Regions from separate parts of the Shewanella sp. SW1 genome, predicted to be linked through region 1. Evidence: predicted binding sites of a transcription regulator. Region 1 holds the regulator's gene; the other holds the start of a gene.
The links. Region 1 encodes sigma-54, which starts transcription at its own class of promoters, with help from an activator protein. Its sites were predicted from a motif close to GTTGGCACGNNNNTNGNNT; they were not measured.

Region 1 (15,967 bases):
TTAATCACGGGATCGATACCCTGTTGGCGAATTAGATTAGAGATTTCCGACTGCTTAGAAGACAGTAAGCTCACACCTTCGGCAACTAAATCAAATGCCTTCCATGAGTCATCCTTTAAACGGCGTGCCTTAAACAACAGTTTAATAGGTGGGCGACCTGCTTCGATGATCTGCACGTTTACATCGACCATTTTCTCTTTGCTGAAATCAATCCCAGGTGAGAATTCCACTTTTTGATTAGTATATTCAGTAAAGGCTTGAGCATAAGTAGAGATTAAATAACCTTCAAAAGCATTGACGAAACGATTGCGTTGCTCTTCGGTTGAATCCTTAAGATATTGGCCTAATACCTTATAAGAAGCGTATTTATAATCGACATAAGGCATGAGTTCTTCACGAACAATCACCTTTAAATGGTCTGAATTTGCATCGATTAATGCTTTATCTTTGTGAAAACGATCGAAGGTTTTATTGGCAACGGCTTTCACCATGGCATACGGATCTGTCGTATCGACAACCACATCAGCGGCGACTGCGCTCGTTGCCCCTAAAACCATCACTAACGGCAATAAAAAACGAGATAAGTTTTTAAACATAGCGGTAACCCCTATTTATCCTTCGAACCCATACTATATAAGAACTGACCAATCAGCTCCTCCAACACTAATGCCGAGCGAGTGTCGTCAATCTTATCGCCGTCTTTCAGCATACTGACATCATCGTCGACAAAACCCGGTGTTAACCCTAAGAATTGCTCGCCCAACAAACCCGAAGTCAAAATGGCTAAACTACTGGTTTCAGGGAATTTATCGTAACGCTTGTCCATCACTAATGTGACCACAGCCACTAACTTAACTGGGTCTAAATCTATGCTGCTCACTCGGCCAACGACAACACCGCCAACCTTGACTGGCGAACGCACCTTCAAACCACCAATGTTGGTAAAATTGGCTTGTATGGTATAAGTGCTATCGCTGCTTTTCACTTCAATATTGGCGACGTTAAAGACTAAGACCAAAAAAGCGGCCAATCCTGTTAAAAGAAACACACCCACTAATAATTCAATTTTTCGTGTCAACATGTTCAGCTACCACTCTGTTAATCCATCTAACCTGTGTCGAAATCCGCAGTGTTCCGTTAGCGGCCAAACATCAGGGCTGTCAGTAAAAAATCCAATGCCAATACAGCGAGGCTCGACTGAACGACAGTCTGGGTCGTTGCACGGCTGATGCCTTCCGGATTTGGGATCACTTGATAACCGCGATATAACGCAATCCAAGTGACCACTACGGCAAACACACCACTTTTGATCAAGCAGTTAACTATGTCCTGACGCCATTCGACAGACGCCTGCAGAATCGACCAAAACGCACCACTGTCGATCCCTTTCCATTCCACGCCAACAAGGTGCCCGCCATAAATACCTACAGCGGTAAACATCAACGCCAGCAATGGCATACTGATCACTCCAGCCCAAAAGCGCGGTGCAATAATCTGCCTTAATGGGTCAATCGCCATCATTTCTAAACTGGAAAGCTGCTCAGTGCTTTTCATTAAACCAATTTCAGCAGTTAATGCTGAACCCGCCCGTCCCGCAAACAATAACGCGGTAACAACTGGCCCTAACTCACGCAGTAAACTGAGCGCCACCATAGGACCTAAGCTTTCTTCGGTGCCAAAACCAACTAAGATGTTGTAGCCTTGCAGTGCGAGCACCATGCCGATAAAGAGTCCTGAGACTAAAATAATCACCATAGATTGCACACCGACCACATAAATCTGGCGCACTAATAATGGAAAACCTTTACGCACGCGTGGCCAGCGAAAAATCGCGCCCCACAGCATAAGGCCTGCACGGCCAAAACCGAGCACTAGCTCAATCGCGCTGCGGCCTAAGTCGGCAATACTGTCGATTAACTTCACTTGCCAACTCCTTTTGCCATTAATTCTTGCTGGTAATCATTTGCCGGATAATGGAACGGCACAGGGCCGTCCGGAGCACCTTGAATAAACTGTTTCAGCTGCGGATTATCAGCGTACTTTAATTCTTCAGGGGTACCGTGGGCGATGACTTTTTTGTCAGCCACCACATATACATAATCGGCAATGCCAAGCACTTCATCCACATCGTGGGACACCACAATTGAAGTCAGATTCAGCGCATCGGATAACTCACGAATAAGCTTTACTAACACACCCATCGATATTGGGTCTTGCCCTGCAAAAGGCTCATCGTACATCACCATTTCAGGTTCAAGCGCGATAGCTCTGGCCAATGCGGCGCGGCGTTGCATACCACCGGACAATTCGCTCGGCATCATCTGAGCGGCACCACGTAAACCTACGGCTTCAAGTTTCATCAACACGATAGTGCGAATAATGTCTTCAGGCAGTCCAGAATGTTCACGCAGCGCAAACGCCACGTTATCGAACACATTAATGTCGGTAAACAGCGCGCCACTTTGAAACAGCATGCTCATCCGCTTACGCAGACTAAATAATTCATTGCGACTCACGCCATGGATATCGTGACCGTCGAATAACACTTGTCCATGGTCAGGCGTTAATTGGCCGCCAATCAATTTCAACAGGGTCGTTTTGCCTATGCCGCTCGGCCCCATGATCGCCGTCACCTTGCCCCTTGGAATGGACAGGCTAATATCTTCATATATCACACGCTGACCGCGGCTAAACCCCAAATTACGGATCTCAACCAACGGCGTTTGTTCTTGAGTCATGCTTGATTCCGACATTTGCAAATGAGGTGATCCTAGTCTTCCGAGACTGACCAATCGAAGAGCCGCAAATTGTACGTAATTGCGCTTTAACCTACAACCGAATCGACACTATCGCCCTGCGATACTTTCAATTTGCCTCATTTACAGCGAAAATGCGCCCTAAGTTTTCACTCTGCACAGGTAAAATGTTACTTAATGTTTTCAACCTGGTTGCAGAATTGGCAGTATTGGCTAATTCGTTCGCACTTAGCTCACTCTTCGCCCACTTTTATCGGGGAGAGTCGATACGCAATCGCGCAATAGAGGCATCCCATAGGGTAATACCCGCTGCGATATGGGATAAATCCATTGAAATAAACGACAAAGACGATGATATTGCTCAAGACCTTCTGCCGCTAAACACGTTATTGTGCGTGAATAGCTAACGCAGTTGAACTTGACGAGTCGGATCAATCGCTCTAGCCTGCCGCAATTGTTTTGCTGTTTTCGGTAATAAACCACAGTAAGACATAAGCTAAATTGTCTGAAAACAAACTAATACTTGGCAGAAAGCCTATTACATATCATCTTTATCGCGTACCAAATTGTGCTATTCCAATCCCATCAATGGGGCGACAAAGACAATGCAAAAAGAGAGATAGACATGGTAGACAAATCACAACTGCGCCAATGGGGTTGTAAAGTTATCGACATTGAAAAGTCAGCCCTAGACAATCTTTATCAATATGTTGATTCGGCTGAATTTGCAGAAGCTTGCGAGTTGATCCTCAACTGCACAGGCAAAGTGATTGTCATGGGAATGGGCAAATCGGGCCATATCGGCAATAAGATTTCAGCCACCCTCGCCAGCACAGGAACGCCCGCATTTTTTGTGCATCCGGGTGAAGCCAGCCACGGCGATCTGGGTGTATTGGCCGATAACGATGTGATTTTAGCGATTTCAAATTCCGGTGAGTCGAGCGAAATCCTCACCTTAATGCCGGTCATCCAACGTATGGGCGTGCCCGTTATCGCGGTAACGGGTAAACCCGAATCGAATATGGCGCGATTATCTAAAGTGCATTTATGTATTGAAGTCCCAGAAGAGGCTTGCCCACTTGGACTAGCACCCACCTCAAGTACCACAGCAACCTTAGTGATGGGCGATGCCATCGCCATTGCGCTGCTGCAAGCGAAAGGCTTTACCCGTGATGATTTTGCTATGTCCCATCCCGGCGGTGCATTAGGACGTAAGTTGCTGTTAAAAGTCTGCGATGTGATGCACAGCGGTGATGACTTACCGCTCGTCAACCACGATATTTGCATCACAGAAGCCCTGTACGAAATCTCCAAGAAAGGCTTAGGCATGACGGCGATTATTGATGATCAGCGCAAACTGGTTGGTATCTTCACTGATGGTGATTTACGCCGCGTTATTGATGCCGAAGTGAATTTACGCACGACGCCCATTGCCGATGTGATGACCCGTAACTGCGTCACGATCACGGATAATGTATTGGCCGCCCAAGCACTGCAAGTGATGGACTCAAAAAATATCAACGGATTAATTGTTATCGATAAAGATCGCCATCCTATTGGCGCTCTTAACATGCTCGATATGGTAAAAGCAGGAGTCATTTAATGCCACAGCAAGGATTTTACGGCCCAATCAGTGATGATGTGTGGCAACGCGCGCAAAAGATTAAACTGTTAATCTGTGACGTCGATGGGGTGTTTTCCGACGGCCGTATTTACTTGAGCAATAGCGGCGAAGAGCTCAAAGCCTTCCATACCCGTGACGGTTATGGCGTGCGCTCACTCCTCACCAGCGGTTTCAACCTCGCCGTGATCACAGGACGTCAATCCAAAATCGTTGAAAACCGTATGACAGCCCTTGGTGTTACCCATATTTACCAAGGCGTAGACAATAAGTTCGAGCCCTATGAAGCATTGCTCGCACTTTATGGTGTCACCCCAGAAGAAGTGGCTTATATCGGTGATGATATTGTCGATCTCCCCGTGATGAATGTCGTCGGTTTAGCGGTCAGTGTTGCTGACGGCCACCCCTATATACGCCAACACGCCCATTTTGTGACTACGCTCAATGGTGGCCACGGTGCACTGCGTGAACTCACAGATCTGTTACTCCTAAGTCAAAATAAATTCACTTCGGCCCATGGAATGAGTATATGAGTCGTGTGACACTCGCGATTATCGCTTTTTTTGGAACCGCACTAGCGCTTTACTGGCAAGTGCAGAACAAACACAGCGGTGATTCCGATAACAGAGTAAAAGATCAAAATACCCCAGATTTCATCGTTGAAGATCTGCGCAGTGTTGAGTTCAATGAGCAAGGACTAGTGAATAGCCGTGTGACGGCGAAACACATGGAACATTATGATTCAACGAATCAAACTTTCTTTACTCAACCTGTTTATCTTGTTTATCCAGACCAAGGTAAAGCACAATGGCAGCTCAGGGCAGATCAGGGCAAGCTAAACAAGGAAACTGGCAAGGTTGTATTAGAAAATAATGTTATTATCGATGCCATTAGCCCAGAAGAACCGATTCAGACCTTGTCCACCAGTTATCTGGAACTCGATCTCAACACTATGATAATGACCTCTGACCGTACCATTTACGTCACAGGGAAAGATTTTAATATTCAAGGCCAAGGCCTTTATGCCGACCTCAACGCGCAAGAAGTGCAATTGACCAGTCAGGTAGTAGGAACATATGAAGCAAAATAACGTATTACTTGCCAGCCTAATGCTAATTATGAGCATGAGTGCTTTCGCGAAAGTCGGCGACTTAAAGCAAGAAGTCAAAATTAAAGCTGTGAGCCAAACTGCGGATATCAAAAACAACCAGATCATCTTCTTTGGTCCAGTGGAAGTTACCCAAGGCTCAATAAAAATCCAAGCAAATGAACTGCGTGCATTTTCCGCTGAAGGTGAAAATAGCAAAACTTTGGTCGCCACAGGCAACCCTGCTACGTATAGCCAAATATTAGACGATGGCCGTCCTGCATCGGCGAGCGCGAAAGAAATTCGTTACGATATGGCGAGCCGCACCTTAACACTGAAAGGTATGGCGTCATTAGATCAAGCAGGTAGCCAAGTTACAGGCAATTTAATCCGCTATAACATGATTCAACAGAAATTGATGGCCGAGAGTACTGGCAGTGGTGACGATCGCGTGATCACTATTATTCAGCCTGAAAACTATCAAGATGATGCTAAATCAGACGCTCCGGCGGATAAACCTGTAAAAAAGCAGGACTCTAAATGACCCAAATCACCTTAAGAGCACAAAATCTGGCGAAAAGTTACAAGAGTCGCCAAGTGGTTAAAGACGTCAGTCTGACGGTAAAAACCGGTCAAGTCGTTGGCCTACTCGGTCCAAACGGTGCAGGTAAAACCACGACATTTTACATGGTTGTCGGGCTAGTGAAGAGCGATAAGGGACATATCTTTATCGACGATGATGATTTAACCGCAGATCCTATGCATCTGCGTGCCCGCAAAGGCATAGGTTACTTACCGCAAGAAGCCAGTATCTTTCGTAAGCTAACTGTTCATGACAACATCATGGCCGTACTGCAAACTCGTAAAGAACTTAAAAACGAAGAACGAGAAGAAGAACTAGAACATCTGCTCGAAGAGTTTCATATCACCCACATCCGTGACAGCCAAGGCATGTCATTGTCGGGTGGCGAACGTCGCCGCGTCGAAATTGCGCGGGCTTTAGCCGCTAATCCTAAGTTCATTTTGCTCGATGAACCGTTTGCCGGCGTCGATCCTATTTCGGTTATCGACATCAAGAAGATTATCGAACAACTCAAAAGTCGCGGCCTTGGCGTACTGATCACAGACCATAATGTCCGCGAGACATTAGATGTATGTGAACATGCTTATATTGTGAGTCACGGAAACCTTATTGCCGAAGGAACTCCAGCAGAGATCTTAGACAATCAGCAAGTTAGGGCAGTGTACTTAGGTGAACAATTCAGGCTATAGTTAATCGAGCGAAGCCAATGGAGGCAATTTATACCGCCATTGGGCTTCACTCAAGATAATAATAAGCGACCTCATCCAACAATAATAACGTAGGGATCAGCGGTAACATGAAAGCGTCACTCCAGCTCAAACTGGGTCAACAGTTAACCATGACGCCACAATTACAACAGGCCATACGTCTGTTGCAACTGTCGTCATTAGAACTGCAGCAAGAGATCCAGCAAGCATTAGATTCTAATCCCCTTCTCGAGCTGGAAGAGGATCAATTCGACGCCACTAAAACCCCTGTAAACCAAACGCTATCCGATACGGATTTCAGTGAATCTAGCACTCTGCCACCAGAAAAAGACAGCTCCACCATAGACACGGCAGAGTCGCTAACCAAAGAATCCATGCCCGATGAGCTCCCCATGGACACCACATGGGATGAAGTGTTTACCGCCTCCCCAAACTCAGGCCCCGGCGGCAGTCGTGAAGACGATATGCCCTTCCAAGGCGAGACCAGTGAAGGTTTGTACGAACACTTAGAATGGCAAAAAAACCTCACGCCGTTTTCTGAAACCGATTTAGCCATTGCCACCGCCATTATTGATGCCATCGACGATCAGGGCTATCTCACCCAAAGCACTGAAGAAATTCTCGAAGCCATGGGCAATCCTGAAGTTGAGCTTGACGAAGTCGAAGCCGTACTCAAGCGTATTCAGCATTTTGATCCCATAGGCGTTGCCGCCCGCGATTTAAGTGAATGCCTGTTGATCCAACTGTCGCATTTCGCCGCTGATACTCCCAACCTAGAAAACGCCCGTATGCTGATCAAAGATCATTTAGATCTGATCGCCGCCCGAGACTTTAGGTTATTGATGCGTAAGACTAAATTAAAAGAGGATGAATTAAGGGATGGTATAGCACTCATCCAAACCCTCAATCCTCGCCCAGGTTTGTTGATCACGCCCAATAATGACGAATACGTTATCCCAGATGTGTCTGTGTCGAAGAAAAATGGCCGCTGGGTCGTTGAGCTTAATCCTGACTGCATGCCCAAAATCAATGTAAATCAACATTATGCTTCTATGGCACGCAGCACAAAAAACCAAGCCGATAGCCAATTTATTCGCGGCCATCTGCAAGAGGCTAAATGGTTTATTAAGAGTCTAGAAAGCCGTAACGACACTTTGCTTAAAGTTGCTAATTGCATAGTGCAATATCAGCAAGGTTTCTTTGAGTACGGTGAAGAAGCCATGAAGCCTATGGTGCTTAACGATATTGCCGAAGCGGTAGAAATGCATGAGTCCACCATCTCACGGGTCACAACTCAAAAATACATGCATACCCCTAAGGGACTTTTTGAACTAAAATACTTCTTCTCTAGCCACGTCGGTACTGACGATGGTGGTGAGTGCTCATCCACAGCAATCAGAGCCTTTATAAAGAAACTGGTGGCAGCGGAAAACCAGAAAAAACCATTAAGCGATAGCAAGATGGCACAACTTCTGGCAGAACAAGGGATCAACGTAGCCCGCAGAACCATTGCGAAGTACCGAGAGGCTATGCTTATTCCACCTTCTAATCAGCGTAAAAGTTTATAACCTACAGTGGATATCGGAGGACGTTTCTATGCAAATAAACCTAAGTGGACACCATGTCGAAATTACCGAATCGTTACGTGCATATGTAGAAGAAAAGTTTTCAAAACTTGAACGCCATTTCGAACAGATCAATAATGTGCACGTTGTGCTCAATGTTGAGAAAATGCAACAAATTGCTGAAGCGAGAATAAACCTCATAGGTGGTGAAGTTTTTGCTACTTCAGAGCATGCTGACATGTATGCCGCTATAGACGCCCTGATTGACAAGCTTGACCGTCAGGTTATTAAACACAAAGAGAAGTTAACAAAACACTAATAATGGAACTTTGTACCATACTGCGGCCGGAGTGCACTACCTGCGCCACTCCGGGCAGCAAGAAAAAGGTACTGGAACTCATCAGCGACTTAGTCGCTGCCCAGTACCCGACCCTCTCATCTCAAGAGATATTCGAAAGCCTAGTGGCGCGCGAAAAGATGGGGAGCACAGGTATAGGTAACGGCATCGCCATTCCACATGGTCGACTAGCCGATATAGATCAGCCCATTGCCATACTAATTAAGTGTGAAGAGCCGATAGCATTTGATGCTATCGATAAGCAACCTGTTGATATTTTATTTGCACTACTGGTGCCTGCAGACCAATGTCAGCAGCACTTAAGTACCTTGTCTTGCATGGCCGAAAAGCTGAGCGACAAGCAAATATTAAAGCAATTACGCAAGACGCATGATGAAACGGAACTCTATCAGGTAATCACTGGATGAAACTGGTCATAGTGTCGGGCCGCTCAGGCTCAGGCAAATCTGTCGCCCTTAGGGTACTCGAAGATCTCGGCTATTATTGTGTCGATAACCTTCCCTTGCCATTGATTGGCAGTTTGCTTGAGCAACTCAAAGGCAGTAACGATCTCGTCGCCATCAGTGTCGACGTGCGTAACATGCCTGAGCAGGATAAGGTCTTAGTGAAACAACTCGCTAGCCTACCTCCAGATACTGAGTTAACGAGCTTCTTCCTTAACTCCAGCGATAAAATTCTGCTCAAGCGTTACAGCGAAACCCGCCGTTTGCATCCTTTGTCGAAGAGCCGAGTCTCTTTGCAAGAAGCGATAAAGCTGGAGGGAAAACTGCTCGAGCCTATGTCAAAACTGGTCGATCACTACATAGATACGTCGAATTTGAATATCTATGATTTAAGCGACCAAGTCAGACAAATTCTCCTTGGTAGTGTCGATAAAGAACTCGTGATCAACTTCGAGTCCTTTGGCTTTAAGCACGGAATGCCCACCGAAGCCGACTTTATGTTCGATGTGCGCTTCCTGCCCAATCCCCACTGGGAGTTGGCACTGCGACCATTGACTGGTTTAGATGAACCCGTAGCTGAGTTCTTAAATCGCCAACCACTGGTCAATAAGTTCATCTGGCAAATCGAAAATTTACTGGAGACTTGGCTGCCGCACCTCGAGCGTAACAATCGCAGTTATTTAACTGTGGCCATTGGCTGCACAGGTGGACAGCACAGATCGGTTTACGTCGCAGAGCAATTGGCAAAACGCTTTAGTAACGGTAAACATAAAGTTTATGCCCGTCATCGAGAGCTCAATAATGCCAAAGCTTGAGCGTCAGATAACCATCTGTAATAAGCTCGGTTTACATGCCCGTGCCGCCACTAAGTTGGTGGTACTGGCTTCCGAGTTTGATGCGACCATCACCTTAATCCAAGGCGATAAACAAGCATCGGCCGCCAGTGTACTTGGCTTACTGATGCTTGAAACTGGTATGGGTAAAACCATTAAGCTGATCGCCGAAGGCCCAGATGCAGAGCCGGCTCTCGATGCCATTTGTGCCTTAATCGACGCTAAGTTTGACGAAGCCTGTTAGTTTCACTTCACACTAAGCACTTCATCGTTAGTTTCACTTCATGTCTAGTTTAAAAAACTTGCCATTCACACATGGCAAAACATTTGTCGCTCGACGATACAAGCCACTGGCGATTACACTAGCGGTCATTGCGCTGGCGCTGGCCTTAACCTTACCTTAGCCGTCTTAATCTATGTCATCGACTGACGCTTAGTCACCGCTAAATCCTAGCCCAACACTAAGATCTCAAACCAATTTGCCGCACAATGGAGGACAAATGCCCGTAGATAATGCAGAAAACGATCACACCGGACATAGTCTTGACCAGTTAAACCAAGCGCTTAGCAGCGGCATGTTCGTACACGTGCGTAATATGCTGCAAAAAATGGCCGCCTCAGATATCGCGCTGATCTTAGAATCATCACCGCCAAGTGCCAGACAAGTATTGTGGCAGCTCATCGATCAGGAACAAATAGGCGACATACTCGATGAGTTGAGTGAAGAACTCAAAGACCCACTTATCCGCAGCATGAGCCCTGAGCGAGTCGCGAAAGCGACAGCAAGCATGGACACCGACGATCTCGCCTATATTCTGCGAAGTCTACCCGACGCAGTTTACAAACAAGTGCTGCAGTCGATGACGGAACAAAATCGCCTGAGGGTAGAACAAGCCCTATCTTATCCAGATGAGACCGCCGGCAGCTTGATGAACACAGATACAGTCACCTTAAGACCCGATGTGAATATCGATGTGGTGCTGCGCTATCTTCGGCAAAGGGGCAACCTACCCGATACCACAGATACCTTATATGTGGTCGACAAACAGGACAAAGTCCTTGGCGGTGTTAGGCTGGCAGATCTGCTGACTTGCGCGCCAAGCACCACAATTCGCAATATCATGGATCCCAATATTCAAAGTATTCCTGTGAGCATGTCCGACAGCGAAGTCGCGCAGAAATTCGAACGCAATGACTGGGTATCGGCACCTGTCGTCGACAGTGATGGTAAGCTGCTCGGGCGTATCACAATCGATGACGTAGTCGATGTTATCCGCGAAGATGCTGAACATTCCATGATGGGTATGGCGGGGATGGATGGAGATGAAGATACCTTTGGTCCTGTACTAAAAAGTACCCTACGTCGCTCGCTCTGGCTCACCATAAACTTATTCGCCGCCCTGCTCGCATCGTCGGTCAGCAATATGTTTGAAGGCACTATTGAGCAATTTGCCACTATCGCCATCCTAATGACGATTGTCCCTAGCATGGGCGGTGTTGCCGGTAATCAGACCTTAGCGCTCGTGATCCGCGGTATTGCTTTAGGACATATCGGCCAAAGCAACGCCCGCTGGCTTATCGGTAAAGAGCTATCTATTGGTTTTCTCAATGGCTTGATGTGGTCTATTTTAGTCTTTGTCGCCGTGTGGCTATGGAAGGATGATATGGCACTTGCGGGATTAATTGGTAGCGCCATGCTGATCAATATGACAGTAGCAGGGCTTGCAGGTGCGAGTATTCCATTGATTTTAAAACGACTTAAAATCGATCCTGCCCTCGCTGGCGGTATGGTGCTCACCACAGTCACTGACGTGGTTGGCCTGTTCGCCTTCCTCGGGTTAGCGACGCTCTACCTGATGAACTAACGCTTTAACAGTTTGAGCTAATAACAAAAACGGCACCTCAAAGGTGCCGTTTTTTATCCCGCTGGAAAGCTAAAAAAGGCTATTTTGCCGGAGGTTGAAAACCATAACTGCTCAGAATCGCTTGACCTTTTGTCGATAGAATAAACTCAGCTAACGGCTTAGCGGCAGTATTAGCGCCTTGTAAAACCAGTAAACCATAGTCGGCACCCACGGCGAGTTCCTGCGGTAAGTCGATGATTTGTAAACTCGGCACTTCTTTTTTAGCCAGCACAGCATTAGTGCAATAGGTTAAAAAGATATCCGCTTGCTTGTTTTCCATCACCCAGCCATAGGGATTGCGATCTTTAGGCGGTTTAACGCTCTCAGGACCGCCCGTCAGTTGTAATGCCTTGGTCTCTAACGCGGCTTTCGCATTGGGTTTTACCGCTTCGGCCTTAGCAAAAACGGCCCAGGCATAATCACCCGCAGGGTCGGCTTTCGGGGTTGAGGTGCCGACTTTAATCTTAGGATCTAACAAGGTATCGAGTAAGGTCGCACTCGTCACCTGAACTGTGCCTTGAGCAACAGCGCAGAGTTGATTACGGGCAAACATTTGCACCGCTTCGCCCTGACCCGAATCCACTAATGCCTGTGGATGTTTCATATTCGCCGAGGCAAAGATATCGACTTTTTCACCCTCTTGAATACGTTTTAACAATAAACCTGAGGGCGCATATTGCGCTACAACACTCATTTGCGACTGTGCTTGATAAGCAGCAATAATATCACTCATCGCAGCCTTTAAACTGCCTGCGGCGCGCAGTTCTATCGGCGCGACTCCTGTGGTCACTTCGGCTTTCATCGGCACTCCTTGTACAGCAGTCACCATGATGACAGGACTTAAACTCAAGGCTAGTAACACATTTTTGCTTATCATAGTCATATTCTCCTTTAGGCACTAAAAGTCATTCTTGTGACTTATCCCCATACAGAACGTGAAATCGATAAAGGGATCAAGCTGAACTCATCCCAAGCTAATTAGCAATGATATGTTTGTGGTGCAGGTCACTCAAGGTGCGCTTCACAAAGGACAAATTGTCTAATTGAAGCACGGCAAGCTAATCACTCAATTAGCCCACCACTGAAAACAAAAAAGTCGCCCCAGGCGACTTTTTCAGCGAGAACTTTGTGCTTAGACCAGACTATTTACCCGTTGGTATTAGTACGATCTCAACGCGGCGGTTTTGTGCTCGGCCATTTGCATTGGCATTTGATGCAATAGGACTCGCTTCACCCATACCTTTTGATTTTACACGGGCAGAGGCAACGCCTTTATTCATCAAGTAATTACCCACTTCGCTAGCACGGACCTGTGACAGACGTAAATTGTAAGAGTCTGAACCACTGCTGTCGGTATAACCTAATATGTTGAGCTGCGTTTTGCTGTATTCCTTAGCCACAACCGCCACTGAATTCAGCACGCGTTTAGCACCGTCGCTTAACTCGGTTTGATCTACGCCGAAGGTCACTTCATTAGGCATATTCAAAATGATGTTATCGCCGTTACGGGTCACACTCACGCCCGTTGAGGCTAATTGTTGGCGTAATTTAGTCTCTTGCACATCCATGTAATAACCAATACCACCACCGACTGCAGCGCCCGATGCAGCACCAATTAAGGCACCTTTACCGCGGTCGCTCTTGCTCGAAGATACCACTCCAATTGCGGCACCCGCGACGGCACCAATCAATGCGCCACTGGTCGCTTTAGCGGTTTGTTCTTCGTTTGAATAGGGATTGATTGTTGTACAACCCGATGCAACTAGCGCGGTCGTCAATACCACTATGGCTAACAGGGATGGTTTAGATTGCACTGCCTGAAAACACTTCATCATTTATAACCTCTTTATATGATTGATGACTGTGAATACCGCTCAAAAGGGCAAGAAATATCACGTCCATTAGGTAATACGAATGACCTAGGGATTGCCACAAAGCAGGCAGTATATAAGCAATTGCGCTGGAGACAATCCTTTATCCATCTTCAATTATGCTAATCCAGATTTTAGTCAGCAAAGATACAGATTTCGGGCTTCAATCATGGCTTGTACCAGCCAATTTAATATCAAGTCTATGGCACCGAAATAGTGCACCTTGCACCTTTATTGGCAGCACTAAAAAATAACGCCGTTTTAATCGAAGGCGCAATCCAATGATTTAAAAGGTTAAAATAAAAATTAGAATATTGGCACGAATTTTACATACTACTAAGTGAGTGGACAGTCAGACGCGGTAAACATCGCCGAAAAACTAGAGTCGACTTCAACAGGATTAATCCAAATTAAATGGACCTATCGAGACAGAAAATGGGCTCGAGTATTTAGGGTCATAAAGGAGGAAGTATGAAAACGGTCATGAACTTTATCGCACTATGTCGCCACGAATGGATTTGTCTGCGCCATCTAGGTCTGAGCCAGTGGGATTTAGAACAGCGTCACTATTATCAATAAAAGGCAACGCAAACGGTCATATTTTGGTTCTAAGGCAGTAAAAGAGGGAACGCTCATGGGAATCGCAGAAAATAGTCTCAAGCTACATGTTATCACCGAGGTTAAAGTACAAGGTCGCTTACTGTCGGATGTTGCACGTCAATACGGTTTATCCGCCAAGGCAGTCTACCAATGGGTGCGAGAAAGCGATCTGCAACCCCAGCAAAGAGAATGCGCACTAATGAGTGAGATTGCCCAGCTACAGAAAAAAATTAAACAGCTCAATCAAGAGCTACGCATGATAGGTTAGCCTGTACAACAAGCTAAACGTGCCCGAATAGACAAGGCCGGACGAGATTGCATATCGCCCTGCTGATAACGCTAACGATGTAAAAGATGTGCTAACAACAATAATAACAGCGCCCTTTTTAGTCCGGCCTTGTCGTCCAAATTGATGAACCCAGCGAAGATTGGGAAATAGTATTAACAGCAACAAACGGATAGGGACAATGCAAAAGTTTCGGCAAGACTAGGGAGGGAGTTATCTCCCCCAAGATCAAATATGTGAATTGTGCTCCCCCAAGTCATGAACATATTTCTCTCTCTGGCCTTGTCATTTTATTCACAGGATCAATGATGATCCAGCACTGCAATAAGTGTAGTGCGCCAAGGAAGGCCGTGATTGGTATTACATAGATTGACTGAAGAGTGACCAAGGTTTCGGCAAGGATTGAGGGAGTTATCTTCCCCAAAGATTAAATATGTGAATTGTGCTCCCCCAAGTCATGAACATATTTCTCTCTCAGCTCTTGTCCTTTTATTACACTGTTCGATGATTGCTAGCTTGTTTGTAGCAACAAGGATGGCCCCAGCTTCCATAGGGGATTAAGCCAAGGATTGGCTAACGCAAAAAATTAAATAACAATAATAAAATCAACAATAAAAATAATAATTCACTTAATTTTTAGCATAAAAAAGACGCTACTTTGAGCGTCTTTTTTATGGGTGAAAAACAACGACTGACGATTAATAGTCTTCTTCGTTTGCCTCTTGGATCCGCTGCTTACGCTCTTGTGCCTCTTCAAAGGCTGCTTGGATTTCTTCCAAGACCGCACTAACATCGGCTTCAACCAGCACTTCGGTAAACTCACCCGTTAATGGCGTTTCAGGCTTCAATTCACCGGCTTCAAACAAGGCCCAAATTTCTTTGGCGTATTGTGTTTTTAACAGCTCAGGAGCATACAAACCATAGTATTGAGTCATGTTATTCACATCACGCGCTAACATCCATTTAGCATGGTTATTTGCAGCGGCATCGACGGCCTGAGGTAAGTCGATAATCACTGGCCCTTCACTGTCAACTAACACGTTAAACTCAGACAAGTCACCGTGCACTAACCCCGCACAGAGCATACGTTTGACATAGGTCATCACCAACGCATGATCCTTCAAGGCTTTTTCTGCCGACATACTAACATCGTTTAATCTCGGCGCGACATTGCCCTCGGCATCCGTCACTAACTCCATCAGCAACACGCCATCGAAACAACCATAAGGCGTTGGCACCCGCACACCCGCATTCGCTAAACGGTAAAGTGCTTCAACTTCAGCATTTTGCCAAGCTTCTTCCTGCTGATCGCGGCCAAATTTAGACCCTTTTTCCATCGCGCGCGCGCGACGA
Region 2 (15,967 bases), on a different contig from region 1:
AACTCTGAGTACTCAGTACCGACCTCTATTATGGCTGTTTGCTGCTGGGTTATTACTGCTTGGTTTACTCTGCGCCAGAGCAACCTATTTACAACCCGATCCGATACTACAGCTCGTTCTCGGCTGGGTAACACTGTTTCTATTGTTACCCGTGTTACCGACTGCGTTTGTTCAGCAACAGTGTTGGTTAGACGCTGAGCAACAGCAATTGTGGCTCGGTAAAGGTTTATTCAATGGGAGGTATATGGGATTGTGGCGGTGGCGTTCCTATGCCTTTTCGGATATTCACTCCGTGCAACTCTATCTGCTGCAAACAACCCATTGGCACCAGTTCGAGCGTAATCGCCAAGCAGAAGATATCGTTGAGCATTATCTCGCCTATCTACAATTGCAGCAGCCTAAGGGCGCGCAACTAAAATTGGCTAACAGCACTGATAGAAAGGAATTACAACAAGTTCTACAGCAATGTGCGCAGGCGATAGATTGTAAATTTCAGGATTTTAGTAACACCACTCAAAAATCACTTCCCAAAGGTAGTGAATTTAATTTCATGCGGGTACTGGTTCTGCTGGTTATATTTATTTTGTTGAATATTTTATATTTTTTGTTCGTTCTATAAATGCTCAGTCATCCAGCCTAAAAAGTTAGGCTGGATGTCCTCCACAACGATCACTCATCTTGCCCAGTGGTTTCCTGATAAGGAACAAACACTTTAAGAGATGCTGGCTGGACTTCAATAGTGAGATCCGCTGGCTCAAATACTTCACCATCAATCACATATTTACACTTAGGCTGGCTGCTGATAGTGACCTTTTTAGCATGGGCATGATGGACTTTACTTGCACTCGCTTGTTGATCTCGCACACTCTTATTGCCTTCTTTTACCCATCCCGCAATCGCTAATTCAGCGAGGCTAAGCAACTGCTCTTTGGGTTCATCGCCAGCATCCAGCCAAGTAATGTCGAGCAAACCGTCGGTCATGTTTGGTTCGCCATCGCCCTGCGCCAACACGCTGGTAAACGGTGCGGCATTGGCAACGATTATGCTATGGGTCGTCAATGTTGTGGGTTTTGCATCATCTAAGCTGAGCTGGATGGTTAAAGTGATATCGGCATTCACTGCGCGCCATAAGCCATCGAGGTAGGCAAACTGGCCGAGAGCATTTTTACGCTCACGGTTTGCGGATTCAATCATTTGTTGCTCAAACCCTATGCCTACAAGCAACAACACTAACGCCTCATTACAACGCGCGGTATCAATGGCTTGGCAATGCCCTTGAATAATATTATCCAGCGCCTGAGAGATAGGAATAAGCTTACTGCCTAAACCAAAGAGGGCATGACTGAGGGCATTAGTTGTGCCAAGAGGAATGATGCCTAAGACGATATCCGTATCGACGATTTGAGAGGCCACTTCAGTCACAGTACCATCGCCACCACAGGCGATAATGATATCAGCGCCTGCATTACGGGCTTGCTCGGCGAAGACATTTGCGGTTTCGTCTGCTGTTGTGAGTTTTAAAGTCAGGTCAAAATAGGCTTTGAGTTCATCTTGGATTTGCTCGCGGTATTCTTGCCATTTCCCGCCACCAGAAACTGGGTTGGCGATAATCCACGCCACTTTGTGGATGTTAATTTTCCCTTGACTAAGCATGCGATCGAGCGCGCGTAATTGCCATTTGTTTAAGCCAGCGGTTTTGCGGATTTGCTTTATCTGTTGCAGTACTTCGGCGAAGTACTGTTGTTTATCTTTACAAACCAAATAAGCGGCGAGTACCAGCACTGAGCGGCCACGACCCATAGCACAGTGAATGAGTACCTGTTTATTGGCGCGCACTTGGCGGTGCAGCCAGTTAACAGCTTGATTGAGTTGGGCGCTGGTCGGTACGCTATGGTCGAGGATGGGAATATTTAAATACTCGATATGATCTTCAAATTGCGACCAATCTAAGCCATCAAATTCAGCGGTGACATCCAGAATGGCAGTGATCTTATTGGCTTTAATCTTTTCCAGATCTGCGGAAAAGAGTCTACAGCCGAGATACAGATGTTCATCAATCCTTTGCATGGGCGGTACTGAATCGTATTTTCTGGCCCAGTGGTTATAGAGTCGACAGCCTAATAAAAAGGGAATAAAACCCCAACGAATATACCAAGGAATAGTGCCATCTTGGCGTTTTCTAAAAATACTGGCGAGATTAAACCAATAGGCGGAACCGACTAAAAACAGTGACAGACTTGTCCATGCACAAATGAAAGTGAGCAGGGGAGAAGTGTCTGTTACTGCAAAATAGGCTAACAATACTGCACCTGCAGTGTACAAATATTTGATGTGGATCTTCGTTAGCATGCAAGTCCTCCAATGCCATTGTTCTTGGTTAAAATCGTTGCACTTGAATGGATAGATGTCGAGATGAGAGATGCAGAAATGAGCGAGTCTAAACCAAAAGGGTGGCAGTAGACGAGTCTATTGCCACCCTAAAGTGAGGTTTGTTTAGCACTTAGTATCTTTAGCTTTAACACCTTCTTTGACTTCTTCACAGGCATCTTCGATGGCGTTACCTGTATCAGTCATTACTTCATCGATTTTTTCGCCCGCGTCTTCGGCTTTGTTATCACTACAGGCCGTTAAACCTAGGGCGAGTAATAATGCGAATGCTGCACTTGTCATCAGGGTAAATGGTTTCATATCTATCTCCTTTTCTAAAAAAATTATAGTCGCGGTGATTTACCCTTAAGGGCATTGATCAGCAGAGAAATCACTAATAACACAATAAATATGAAGAAAATGATTTTCGCTATTCCCGCCGCTGCGCCAGCAATCCCAGCAAATCCTAACAACCCGGCAATCACGGCAACAACTAGAAATACTAATGTCCAACCTAGCATAATAACCTCCTGCCCTTGTATTAATCCTTCTCATGACCGTTTGTGTCACTTGTAAGGTAACGGCTAATGGCTCTTACTTGATTGCGATCTTAATGCCAACTTTAAAAATTTTAAGTAGTTAATTGATTTTAAATATAATTTAAATCATTTTATTTAAAATGGTGTGAGTGAATTAAAAGAGGGGTAGGCAATTTTTACCTAAGCTTCGGTAAGAGTTTCAGCCTAATGCGTTGAATCAAAGACTGTGAGCTGATGTCGTTCATAAGTAAAGACAAATAAAAGCCGACACTGTTAATTCGTGAATCAATTCATTAATTAATCAGTGTCGGCTTGTTCTCTATGGGCTTTTTAACGCCAAGCAATTACTGTGGTTAAAAACGCGCGGCGCTCAATGATTGCTGTCATCAAAACCTCCCTGTTTTGATGAGCCATCATGCGAGTGTGCTGAATGCGAGCGAGTGCAGCCGTGCACATCGGATGGAGTCATTACCTGCCAATATGTTGAAATTAATCAGCAAGCTATCTCCGTCAATCAAGATGTACTTTGATGTACTTTGGTAAGTTTTTTAGGCTTGCCGCATCAAGCTGGTCACATCCGCTAGCATCTACCTCTACTAAGCTTGGCAGTTTTGCCAGAGGCGTGAGATCGGTCACTTGAGTGTGAGATATATTAAGTTCTCTTAGCCCAGTCAATTTTTTCAATGGGGTTAGGTCTAAAACAGCAGTGATGGCAATATTTAATATATCTAATTTAGGCATGTTAGCCAACGGGGTTAAGTCCGAGACCTGAGTTCTATTTAGAGAGAGTACTGTTAGCTGAGTTAATTTTCTAAGCGGCGTCAAGTCTGCAATATCAGTCTTGTTGCATACAAGAAAGGTAATATTAGTCAAGTTAGCTATGGGGGATAAATCTGTCACTTTAGTGCCATGGAGCATTAGAGACTTTAGTTGTTGCAGTCCCGCCAATGGCGTTAGCGTGGAGACTTGGGTGTTGAGCATATATAAATATGTTAGTTTTGTTAGCCCTGCTAGCGGCGATAAATCAGTTACTGCAGTGTTTGAGAGAGAAAGGAATTCGAGTTCGGTAAGCTGGGCTAACGGAGCTAAGTTTGAGACTTGAGTGTTATCGAATATAAGTACTTCCAGCTGTTTGCAATCTTTCAATGGCAGCAAGGTGTTCACTTGGGTATGGTGTATATTTAATTCTCTTAAATTGGACCAAAGTTTGAGCGGCCGTAGATCGGCCGATTGTACGCCACCTAAATTAAGACTCACTGCATTCTCTTGGCCATAATCTTTGAAAGCAGCCGCTATCGCTTTGCGGCTCAAACTCTCTTCGTTGTCATAATCGCGGCAAAGCTCGGGCCACAGGCTATAGATGGATGCCGAACCTTTATTACCTTGGCGGAAATTATAACGCCACAGCTCAGTGACTTGCTGTTGACGGTAGTTGGGGGAGAGCTTAACCGCAGGGTTGAGGATGATTTTGCTCAGCAGATGCAGTGCATGATCCACCTTATCTCCGAACACGTCATTTCTGTCGGAGAATTTTTCAGCAAGCTGCTCAACAGTACCAAACAGCTTGTCGATAAATTGGCTGTGTTGCTGACGGCTATTGCCGTTTTGGGAATAGTCTTCAAATACCAGTTGCCAGCATTCGAACCAGCTTTGGCTATTGCAACTTAAGGTCAGGGAGTCGACCAATTTCTGATTACCACTCAACTGTGACCATTGCCCACTAATAAAGTGGGCGGCAAAGTATTCTTGAAAAGACAAGTGACTGAAGGCAAATACTGCCTCGTGCCCTTGCTCGGCATCCTGTCCCCTGTCGATCAAAAAGCCAGTACGGCGCTTGATATAATCGATTAAGTTTTTGGCGGTTTTTTGGCATTTGTCTTTATCTTCATAGACTTCTTCTAGCTCTTTAGCGAAGAATCTTGTCAGTTCACTCTCTGTAAGGCTGGTGACGCGGCTAATATCATTATCAAAATAGAGGTTTTCAATTTGAACATTGTTGTCGCCAGTGTTACCTAATAATTCACTCAGCTTGCCTAACTGCATCGCATAGGCCAGTTTCGCCAGCCAGTTGCGTATGTCGGTATAGTCGAAATCTTCGCTGTCGATAAAGTTATTTTTTATGCCTCTGGCCCTGTCCATGCTAACCAAATAGGTCTCGATGATTTTCTGGTAGAGTTCTGCCCGACCATTGGGCAGGCGACCACGGCGTTGTTGAATAAAGCAGATCATATTCAGCAGTACAGGAGTGCGCGATAAGTTATTGAGCGCATCGTTACCGTCAAAAGCGGCCTGTAGATCGTCGATAAACTGCGCTTGTGCATCGCTAGTGTTTACATAGATTTTGCACCATTTTTGGCTAAACTGCAGTCGCTGCTCATTATTGAGTGGCTGGATATAATAGAGCCCAAAGTCATGTAGTTGGGATGCATCAGTCTTACGCTTAAGTCTGTTTGGATTGGCTAGCTTAGCGTTAAGTCCATCTTTAACCTGAATATCAAATTCATCCGCCTCATTCAATGCGTGTAAATCTAGTGGCTGATTTTTGTCCATATTGGCAAAGGGCCAAAGCAAGGATGCATCGAAACCGACTACGCGCGCCGTCATAATGCATCGGCATGATGGATATTGGCTAAACAGAGTTGCTAGAGTTTGCCCCAGATTCAGCATTTCCTGTTTGCCGATTTCATCCAATCCGTCGACCAACAGTAAGACCTGACCATTGGCCATGGCCTCAGTGAGCTTATCTAGATCCAACAGTTCACCAAGGGAGCCTAAATAGCCCCTTATATTGGTGAAAAATTGCTCCGTATTATTGGGCACAGTGAGAAAGGCACGAAAATCCCTCACCCTTAAAAGAATTGGCAGTAAGGGCCCCATGGCCTGTTGCACATAGTTACTTCTATGGTGGGCTAGGCTTATTGCCAGCCAATGCAAAAAAGTCGTTTTGCCTATCCCTGGGTCGCCTAATATAAATTGCCGTGGTTTTGCAGCTAACAGCTTGGCTAGGCTGATGTTGTCTTTGGCCTGCAGCGTTTGCTGCGCAGTATCGAAGTTTTCGGCGCTGGTGGCACTTGTGCCAAAGCTTGGCAGCACGAAGAGATCGTCGATAAAGGCACTGTCTTGATCTATATCGGCATCATCATCCAATAAAGCTAGGCCTTGATTATTCAGGCAACCATAATAGTCTGCTAATTGGCGGCAATAACGGTCAAATCCTTCACGGTAAAGGTCAATAAATTTGCTTTTATCCGAGGGCTCAAATTCAGGGAAATACTTCATACTGTTAGACCTCTGCGCCTGCGGGAGTGGGGGCGTTATAGGATTGGATGAGGTTATGCAGGTAATCTCCCCAAGCAGGCAAGTTACCATTTGCCTCTATTTCTGTTAGCAAACTGGCGAAGCGAAATTCAGTGATTTTATTAGGATGGACGAATGCGCCGCGCGCCTCGGTATTCGAACTTGTGAGATATTTAAAGGCGGGTATTTTAGACTGAACTCGTGATGAACAAAATTCAGCTACATCATTAATTGACTTAGCGCTGACGCTGAGCATCTCGTAAATCTCTCTGTAACTCACATAAGCACTGGCGAGAAACAGCAGGGATTGAGCATGGTATTGAGTTTGCGCTTCGCCGTTGGTTTTGCTGATAAAGGCAGCCAAACGATTACAGATCATTTTCAGGCGCCGCGGATTGGCTGGCAGGTAGTTTTGTCGTTCGAGCTCAGCTTTAATTGCCGCAATAATGTCGCTGTATTTGTCGTGTTCATGTGTAAATATTTTGTTTAAATTGTTCGCTACAAAGTCGGCAATATTCTGTTGACTGGCAATGGGCAACCTGTGGGCGTCTTGACACAGTTTCTCTAGATACTCTGTTGCATCGTGATTCGATACGTCTTCTATATTGCCCGTATTTCGTAGTTGAGCGTGTTCGAGCTTAAAGCTGGCTTCCAACTGTGCAGGGTCGATAGCAATAATGAAAATACAGTTTTCTAAGTTGAGATGAACCTTAATTCCCTCCAACAGTTTTTTGGCTGTTGCCGCATCGCAGCGATCAAGATCATCGATAAAAATAATACATTTTCTATCTGTGTTAGGTATATCAGCCAAGTCTGTCAGTAAGTGATCTATTGCGGTGCTGAGGGCATTGTTTATCTGATCGGTTGAGAGTTGGCTCAGCAGATTATCTTTCTCGTATTTATCACCGATAGATTGGATCTTATCTAGGCCAGAAACCATTCCTGCACTGAGAGTCTTGATCACGCCGTCAAACACGCTAAGACCTGCGACCATACTGACGCTTGCAATTTTTCCAGCTTTATCGAAAAAGTCTCTTTTTTGGCTGAAGGACTGACGCATAGTATGCATAAGGGCGATGATGGGCTGGGGCTCATTTTGATAGCGCCACGCTTCGAACCATACACCTTGGTAATGCGGGTTAACGCCGTTGGGGTTATTAACCGCTTCCCCCTTTATCGAAGGTGGATTCACACCGAATAACTGTGCGTATAACTGCGCTAAAACGCTGGTCTTGCCGCTGCCCCAATAACCTGTGATAGCGATGGTTTTAGGTGCCTGACTTTGACGTATCTCTTCAGCAATACCTTCAACAAAAGTAGTGTAAAGGCCGAAGTCGTCGGTTAAGACTGGCAAGTCGTTTAAGCTTTGATGAGCCATGCGGTATCCATATCCTAGCAGTACATACAATTCGATTAACGAATCGGTATCTTACGGTGTTTTCCCTTTAGATTCTATTGGCTTGTTAGTCAGGCTTGACCGTATGCGGATGGTCACAGTTAATGCCGTAAGTTGCAGGCGAGCATTGTCGCGGCAGTGGACATCGGAAAAAGGGATTTTTCCGTTGAGCCCCCAAGGATGGGTTTACGGCGTGCCACTGAAGTGGCAGTGCCGAGCGGAAACAGAACTCCAATCGGCTTTCGGTGTTATTTATTTCGATTGATTGAAAGCAACCATGCCGAGCGGAACTGAACCCGTAATAGAATCAAAAATTGAGCCCAAAAAAAGAGCAGGTTAAGTTTTCCTCAACCCGCTCGATAGGCTTTGCTCAAATGGAGCTAGCAGCGTTGTAGTGGCTTCCAGCGTTGCAGGCTAACTGGAATGCTCGCGCCTTGGGATAACAGCAAGTTAATGCGTGCTTGATAGGCAGCGCCCACCATTAAATGTTTGGCTAAATCCACCGCATTACGGGCTTTATAGTCATCTAAATAACTGCCTTTTGCCCAAGCGTTAAATGCACCCAGTGCTGGGCCTGCCCAAATTTGGTAATCCATTTCGCGGCCGACTTCGCCTGTGTTCGACCAGCGGCTCGATAGACCCAAATACCAGCGGAAAATCAGTGCCATCTTACGTTTGGGGTTATCCAGTGCGCGCTCGATTTGCTTAGGATCGCGCTCGTTAAAGTGGGCGACAGTGCCAGCCCAAATATCATCGAGTGATGAGCGGAACACTTGCTCTTCGAGTTTTTTACGCTCGTCCGCAGGGATGGCATCAATCGAATCGTAACGGGTGTAGATTTCATAAAGCTTATTGGCGCGCATTGGGAACAAAGTACCGCGCTTAACCACTTGTAATTTCACGCCCATTTCGAACATATCGGCTGCAGGCGCCATAGTCACATCGGCCATTTCTGTGGTGGCGAGTAACTTACGAGTGTGTTCACTCGCGCCCGCTTCGACGCAAGCTTGGTTGATTGAACCTGTGACGATAAACGCCGCGCCCATGTTGAAGGTGGCTAATGCTGCATCGGGTGTACCGACGCCGCCGCCTGCGCCCACACGGATGGGCGTTTTATATTGATACTTAGCTTGGATTTCATCTTTGAGCGCCAAAATCGTCGGTAAAAGCGTGACGAGTGGGCGATTGTCGGTATGGCCGCCTGAATCGGCTTCGGCCGTGATGTCATCCGCCATGGGCACGAGTTGCGCCATCGCCATTTGGTCTTGGCTGATAAGGCCGTCACTCACTAGTTGCTGGAGGATTTTAGCTGGCGCAGGCTCCATAAACTTAGTCGCGACTTCGGTACGGCTGATTTTGGCGATGACTTTGTTGCCAATGACTATCTCGCCATGTTCGTCGCGGCTCAAACCCGCCGCGCGGTAATAGACGATTTGCGGCGTTAAACCTAAAAATGCCGAGGCTTCGACCGTGCGCACTTTATGTTTTAAGAACAGCTCAACACTGCCGCGCTCTAATGCGGGCTCACTTGGGCTGTGAATTAAGTTAAAAGCATAAGGACCATTAGGCAGCGCCGCCTGAATGCGAGTAATGGCCGCTTCAACGCGGGATGGAATTAACCCCGCCGCGCCAAATGAGCACAAAATGCCCGCTTGGCCAAGGGCGATAACCAGTTCTTCCGAGGCAATACCGTTTGCCATAGCGCCGGCGTAGTAAGCGTATTTAACCCCGTGTACGCGGCGAAAATTACTATCGCCTAAACTTTGGGTGCCAAGGGCAGGGGCAAAGGCGCTGACAGGGTGCGAGCCCAATGGCGCTTGGCTGTCACTTGTGGTCACTTCAGCCGTTTGCGCTATGCCTAAGCCTTTTTCACTGTGATTGACTAAGTAGCAGGCTTGACTTAAATCTTTGAGTTTTTTGCCTAATGAGTCGATATCAAAGCTCAGCGCGGCATCGTTGACTTGCCACGGCCAAGGGCTGAGTTTTTCGTTATTGCTATTGAATTGATCTAGAGTATGGCTAGTCATCTTGGGTCTCGTTTTTATTGCGGCTGCGTTGCTATTACCTGGGTAAAAAGTTCGGGTGTAAAAGCCAACGCAGCGGCAGGATTATTTTTAAGTTATTCAATAAACAGAATTTAGCGTATTAAGCTTCTTCAATACAGATGGCGATATCTTTAACTTCATAAATTCGCAGGCCATCTTTACTCAAGTTGGCATCGCCCATAATGATGCGTTTGCCATTGTCGTCTGTCACGCTGGTAATGTGCACATCCAGCGACATCTGCTTGTTTAATGGGTTAATTTGGCCGCGATATTTCCATTTGATATCCGATAAAATCTGCCCAAATTTAGGACTCTTAAAACCCGCACCAAGGTCTTGGTCAATCGCATAGGTTTGCATCAGCTCGATAATGGCTTCAACCCCTAATGAGCCTGGCATCACAGGGTCTTGATGGAAATGGAATTGGAAGAACCAATCACTCGGGTCAATGGTGCGCTCGGCGTATAAATAGCCAAGGCCCGCTTTACCGCCGGCTTTCACGATTTCAGCCTTGTCGATAAAGTTAAGTTGACCGCCCGCTAAACGGTAATGTGGTTGACCTTTTGGTGCGTTAAAGCTGCGATGTTGTTTATCTAACAGATTGATTTGGCTATCGGCTACTATGCCATTTTGCACATGCCAAGGCTGAGTGGTCTTGCCGTTGTCTATGCCTAACTGGTTTTTCAGCGCATCGCCCTTGAAGTAACCAAATACCGCTTTACCTTGGTAGAAAGGCTCGCCATCGCAGCTTAATTCAAAACTGAAATTCTGGATGATGTTGCTGCCAGCAATTACAGTCGATAACAAACGTGAGTCGTTCACTATGGTTTTGCCACGTAAATCCACATGGCGCAGCAGCTTACCGCTGCCGTCTAAGTTACGGAAAAACAGCTCTTGGCCGGGGAAGCCCAAGGTGGTGCCCATATAACCTGAGATAAAACCGTTTGGCTGCAGTGATATCTCCATCAGAACAGAATAGGGCATCACGGCGTGATGGCTGTTTTTATCGTAATACCAAGCGTTTGCGGGCACTTCGTATTCAGCGATACATGAAGAGGGCTTTTTCAGCTCGCCGCGTTTGCCGTCAATCGCAATGACGCGAGTCGTGAGCTGTAAATCACCGCAAGGCGTGCGCGGTGGAATTAGGCCGCGATAGATGCTGAAATCGGGGCCGAAGCAGTTTTCGATATCGCCCGTGGCAAATTCGAACATGTGATACGGCGTGAACGGCAGGGTATCGGGCACGCGGTTGGCGTACTTTGAATCCGCTGGCGCAATCGGCGCAGGTACATGCTTAAGCGGCACTACGCCTTTATTGGTTGGCGCAGTTAAATCTGGCAGCTGCGCCATCAGCGGCGCAGCCGAAGCAGCATTTTTAGCTACATTTGTAGTCGTATTGTCAGCTGTGCTGGCATCATTATCCGCGAGGTAGCGGGTGCATTCGGCTTCTTCTTTGATCATCACCCCAAGGTTTTGGAAATCCACCACCACTTTGCCATTGAGCAAAATATCGATATTCGCCTTAGCATACGGGCGCGGGCTCATACCGATTTCGGTGATTTCCATGCGATAGCTGAGCAGGCCAGATTGCGGCAAAACTTGACCGCGACAGCGCACTTTTTGTGACGCATTTTCTAGCGGTTGGAAACGACCGTCTTTTACACCGAGGTGCATCCCAATATGCAGCATAAAGAATTGCAGTAATTGACCACAGCCTTCGGCCATTAATGATCCCGCCATCACTTGGTCGCCCTTGAAATGACACGGGAAATACCAATGATCAGCTTCGAGCTGCTTATGGCCTTGAACTGAGCCTAAGCCCCACGCGCCGCCATGCACCTCAAGATTGCTGACTTGTTCAATCATCAGGAATTTTTCGGATGCAAAACATAAAGAGGGCTGCAAACCATATTGGGCTTGATGCGCCGCGTGTGCGCCGCCAAAACAGCCACCGATATCGGCGCCGAGCAGTTTATGGATTTGGCTGTAATCAAATTGGTTTTGCGCGCAATCAAGCAGCGGATTAAAGCACGGTTTATTCGGATTATTCAAGGCGAGGTTGCGCGCTTTGATTTCGGCTTCGGTGTGAATAACGCCTTTGCCGTCGGCCAGTTCTTTATCGGTGAAGAAGCCAGCACAGCCGCCATCCATTTTCAGGATCAGCTTGTCGCCCACGAAACATTCGTAGGAGAAGAAGAACAACAAGGTATCACCATTGCGGGCAAAGTGATTGATGGAAATGTCGTAGCGCAGGGTGTCGCCACCGCGCGGTAAGTCGCCAAGGAAGGTCAGGGTGCAATCGAGCAGGCGATAAACGCGCTCGCCCTTGTTTTCAAAATCGATACCTAAGTAGCTGATCAGCATCAAGTCGCATTGACCCGATTCGACCGCCACGGCCCAAGGGATTTGGCCATCGACCAAATACGGTGCATCCACAGGAATATCGTATTCAGTGGTCATAGTGCAAGGCTGATATTGGTTCATCTGAGCGTTTAATTTCGTTACCCGAGACACCAGCAAATAGTCCGTGGTTGGCAGGCGTACACGGCGCGAGTAGCTGTCGATAATGGCATAATCTGGGCCAAATACTTTAGCAATATCACCTTCGGCGTACTCGACTAAATCCGCATAATCCCAAATGCAAGGCTTGCTTATCGGTGTTGGCGGCGTGTACTCAGGCACTTTTGCATGATTGGGATAAAGCACTGGATGTGGAAGAACCGCTGTCGCAGATGCCTGAACAATGGCTTGCTGTTGTACTGGCGCAGCTTGGCCATTGACGGCTAACTCGCTGGCAAGCTGGGCTTTCATCAAGGCATCGGCTAGTTTCAAGCCTTCAGCACGGCTTTGTAAAAAGGCTAAATGGGCTTCACGGGCGAGTTGCTGATTGCTTAAAAATGCCGCGTCTTTTAGCTCTGCTTGAGTGGCGTTTTTATTGGTGCTTAGGGCATTAATTGGCATGCTGCTTAATGTCTCTTTTTGTTGAGCCGTGGTTGGGCTGCTTGTTGCAAAGCTATTCGTGTCTTTGCTCGCTATTTGGGCCAAATGTTTACGTTGGCTGCGCGCTGGCAGTGCTGTCATGGCTTGGGCTTTTTGTTGTATAGCATCAAGGTCTGCGAGCGGCGTATCTAGGATATGCTGATAGATATCGCGGCCACCGAGCGTTACTTGTTTTATTAAGTGTTTTTGCTCAGAAAGCGTTAAATCTTGTTCAAGCCTTTGCTGCAAATTGTATGCTTGCGTGGCACTTTGGCTGAGCAGTAACTGCGAGCATTTACCTTGGCTAAACGTGGCAACGAGCGCGTGCTGTTGAGCTTGAGAAGAATGCTTGTTAAGTTGCGCTTGATTTTTAAGCTGCACCTGATTTTTAAGCTGAAGCAGCGCGCTCAAAATACTCGCCATGCCCGCAGCGGCAAAGTTGTGGCCAATGGTATCAGCGGCTTGGCTGCGCTGGTCCACACTCGGCAGCAGCGTATTGAGTACCAGCGCTGAATCGGCAAGTTGCTCAACTGCAATACTGGTTTCAATCAAGCTAATCTGGCTGCTATTCACCTTAGCTTGGGTTAACAAGTCATCGCAAATACGCGCTGTGTTGCTGTGACCTTGCATGTCACAAATAGCGCCAAACACTTGGCCGCTGATGTGACCATAACTGTCGCCATAGCTGTTGCTATTGGCATTGTCAGCGGCAGTACTTGGCTGGGCTGCACTTGATTGTGTTGTTGTGAGCACTAACGCGCCAGCACCTTCACCGACTTTCCAACCAGTGTCAGTTGCAGTAAATGCTACTGGCGATATGGCGTTTTTGAGGATCACTTGCTCGAGGCTGCCACTTAAATCGACGGCGGCGATCACTACGGCATCTAAGGATTCTTGGGACAACAGGTTTTCGGCCACATCGATACAGCGAGCGACCGATTGCTCCGCCGCCGAAATGGTAAAGGCTGGGCCGTTAAAGTCCCAAAGGGATGCGATGCGTGACGCCATGATGTTGCCAATAAAACTGGTGTATTGGTTCAGTTTGGCGGCATCGAGCACACTGTCCATGGCGATTTTTTCAAGGGCGAGATACTCAGCTTGTGTGAGTGTTATCCCTTGTTTTTTTAGACTGTCTGCCAGTTGAGTGTGCAGATTTACGCGGCCACGGAACTGGTGTAATTCGAGTTCAGTTTCCATCGCCACTAATACGGCCACCTTGCCGCCGGGCTTTAAGTTAGCATCGCGAATCGCTTCATCGGCCACTTTGATCAGCAGCAGTTGCTGGGAGATCAGGCGGTCGTCTTCATTGGGTGGCACTTTAAAGCGCAGGAAGTCAAAATCGAACTGGTCGATATATGCGCCTTGCGGTACAGCAGGCAAGCCAAAGTTAGCTAAGATCTCAGGATGTTTATCTAAGCCTTTCCAACGTTTAGCAGGCAGCGGGATAAAGGCATCTTGCCGAGCATGAATCGTGTTATCCAGTGCATTAATGGAGGTTAAAGGCCCAAAGTGCGATGCTAAACCAATGATATTTAATGGCGTGTGCTGATAACTTACAGTAGCAGCCGGTTGTTCACTCTTTTTGTTTGTATTGGCAGCATAGGATTCCAGCAATAAATGCGCGTTACAGCCGCCAAAACCAAACACGGAAACACCTGCGTGGCGGCGGTCATTGCCAGCTTTATCGGGCCAAGCATGTAATTCTGTTGGCAGATTTTTAGCGCTAAATAAGCCCTTAGGCGAGGATATCGGCGCTGATAAGTTAATACTTGGCGGCAGTCGACCCGAGCGCATGGCAAAAATCATCTTCATGATCCCCGGCATGCCTGCGGCTGTGAGTAAATGGCCTAAGTTGGATTTTGCCGAACCGATCAGCGGCACTGCAGAGCCTGCGAGTTTGTCCTCAAAAAAGCGTTCCATCGAAGCGAGTTCGACCTTATCCCCAAGCGGCGTGCCTGTGGCATGGCATTCAATCACTTCGATATTGGCAGGCAGTGTGTTTGCCGCATTATAGGCGCGCTCGAAGGCTTGTACTTGGCCCTTGCTGTTGGGGCTTAATACAAACTGGCCTTTACCGTCGTTCGACAAACCAATGCCGCTAACGACGGCATAGATGTTATCGCCATCGCGCTCGGCATCTTCTAAGCGTTTTAAGACTAACACCCCAGCGCCTTCTCCAGCGAATAAGCCTTTGCTGTTGCTATCAAAGGGCGCTGAAATACCGTGATCTGGGTAGGCGTGGAAAATTGAGAATCCCATGTTGATAAAAAAGGGATCGGCGCCCGATACTGCGCCCGCAAGCATCATATCGGCCTTGCCAGTTGTTAGGTAATCGCAGGCGAGTTTGAGTGCATAAACCGAGCTGGCGCAGGCGGCGTCCAGACTCAACTGAGTGCCACCCAAACCGAGCGCATCGCTGACCAGCTTTGAGGCTGTGTGGGCAACCGCGCCATTGGCGACGTTTAATGCTTGGTTATTGGCATTGAGAGCGTTAACTGAGTTGCCAAAATCAGCCAACTGAAATGCGCTTTGGTTAAGTTTGTTTTGTAGCGCCTTTTCAACGGTTTGATGATACAGAGGCAAAAATAATTCGTTGGAGCGGGCCGTGGGGAACGACAAGGTTCCCATTACGATACCTGTGCGCGCCAGTACGGCATCGCTTGGTGCAATCCCTGCGTCTTGAAGGGCTTTACGACTGCAATCGAGTGCCCATAAAAAGCTTTCATCTAAACCGTCAAAGGCAGACTCAGGCAGTTGATAGCCCTTGGCATCAAACTCAAAGTGCTGGATGTAGCCGCCCTTATCACAGTAAAAACGGTCAGACTGACCCTGCACACCTTGGTAATCGGCGGGATTGGCATTGAGCTTTTCGCGACTGATTTGGGTGCGAGAGTCTTTTTTATCCAACAGATTTTGCCAGAAGGTTTGTGGATTATCGGCGTCAGGATACTGAGTCGCGAGGCCGACAATCGCAATTTTTGACGCACTTTTTGATGCGCGGTTTGACGCAATGGTAGGCACGGTAGTTTTATCAATAGTAGGGGAATGCTGAGAACTCACAGGGGTTCTCCTTTTGGTGATACTGCTGATGATAAAGGGGCTGCATTAGTACTTAATGGCTTAATGAGCGGCGCGAGCGACAGCGGCACTCTGTGGCTTATTAGCTGAGCTAAACACTTGAGTAAGCTGGTAATCGCATCGGCACCTTTGGCATTGCAGGCAATGGCGACTGTTGCCTCGTTTGCCGTGCTTTGGCCTGCATGGGCGTGGCTGATTTTATCTATGAGTGTGCTGGTTTGCCTATCGGCGCCCACTTCGACAAATAGCCTTGAGCCTTGCTCAGTGG

Region 2: L5M71_RS03030 (DUF1328 family protein) is a predicted target of sigma-54. The motif match lies at 2,970-2,988, and genes of this name have one in related genera.

The regions. Positions count from the first base shown of each region.
Region 1 covers NZ_JAKKSG010000015.1:125,611-141,577, forward strand. Annotated here, with positions in the region: gene L5M71_RS14725 (phospholipid-binding protein MlaC) at 1-596, opposite strand, end outside; gene mlaD (outer membrane lipid asymmetry maintenance protein MlaD) at 608-1,081, opposite strand; gene mlaE (lipid asymmetry maintenance ABC transporter permease subunit MlaE) at 1,138-1,923, opposite strand; gene mlaF (phospholipid ABC transporter ATP-binding protein MlaF) at 1,920-2,738, opposite strand; gene L5M71_RS14745 (KpsF/GutQ family sugar-phosphate isomerase) at 3,382-4,359, shown strand; gene kdsC (3-deoxy-manno-octulosonate-8-phosphatase KdsC) at 4,359-4,910, shown strand; gene lptC (LPS export ABC transporter periplasmic protein LptC) at 4,907-5,467, shown strand; gene lptA (lipopolysaccharide transport periplasmic protein LptA) at 5,454-6,008, shown strand; gene lptB (LPS export ABC transporter ATP-binding protein) at 6,005-6,736, shown strand; gene L5M71_RS14770 (RNA polymerase factor sigma-54) at 6,844-8,322, shown strand; gene hpf (ribosome hibernation promoting factor) at 8,351-8,638, shown strand; gene ptsN (PTS IIA-like nitrogen regulatory protein PtsN) at 8,641-9,084, shown strand; gene rapZ (RNase adapter RapZ) at 9,081-9,935, shown strand; gene L5M71_RS14790 (HPr family phosphocarrier protein) at 9,922-10,197, shown strand; gene mgtE (magnesium transporter) at 10,454-11,818, shown strand; gene L5M71_RS14800 (molybdate ABC transporter substrate-binding protein) at 11,898-12,734, opposite strand; gene L5M71_RS14805 (OmpA family protein) at 13,000-13,689, opposite strand; gene L5M71_RS14810 (transposase) at 14,363-14,596, shown strand; gene L5M71_RS14815 (PA4780 family RIO1-like protein kinase) at 15,313-15,967, opposite strand, start outside.
Region 2 covers NZ_JAKKSG010000002.1:267,600-283,566, reverse strand. Annotated here, with positions in the region: gene L5M71_RS03045 (hypothetical protein) at 1-619, shown strand, start outside; gene L5M71_RS03040 (diacylglycerol kinase family protein) at 670-2,349, opposite strand; gene L5M71_RS03035 (hypothetical protein) at 2,494-2,688, opposite strand; gene L5M71_RS03030 (DUF1328 family protein) at 2,712-2,888, opposite strand; gene L5M71_RS03025 (leucine-rich repeat domain-containing protein) at 3,417-6,185, opposite strand; gene L5M71_RS03020 (KAP family NTPase) at 6,190-7,581, opposite strand; gene pfaD (eicosapentaenoate synthase subunit PfaD) at 7,980-9,626, opposite strand; gene L5M71_RS03010 (beta-ketoacyl synthase N-terminal-like domain-containing protein) at 9,745-15,681, opposite strand; gene L5M71_RS03005 (PfaB family protein) at 15,678-15,967, opposite strand, start outside.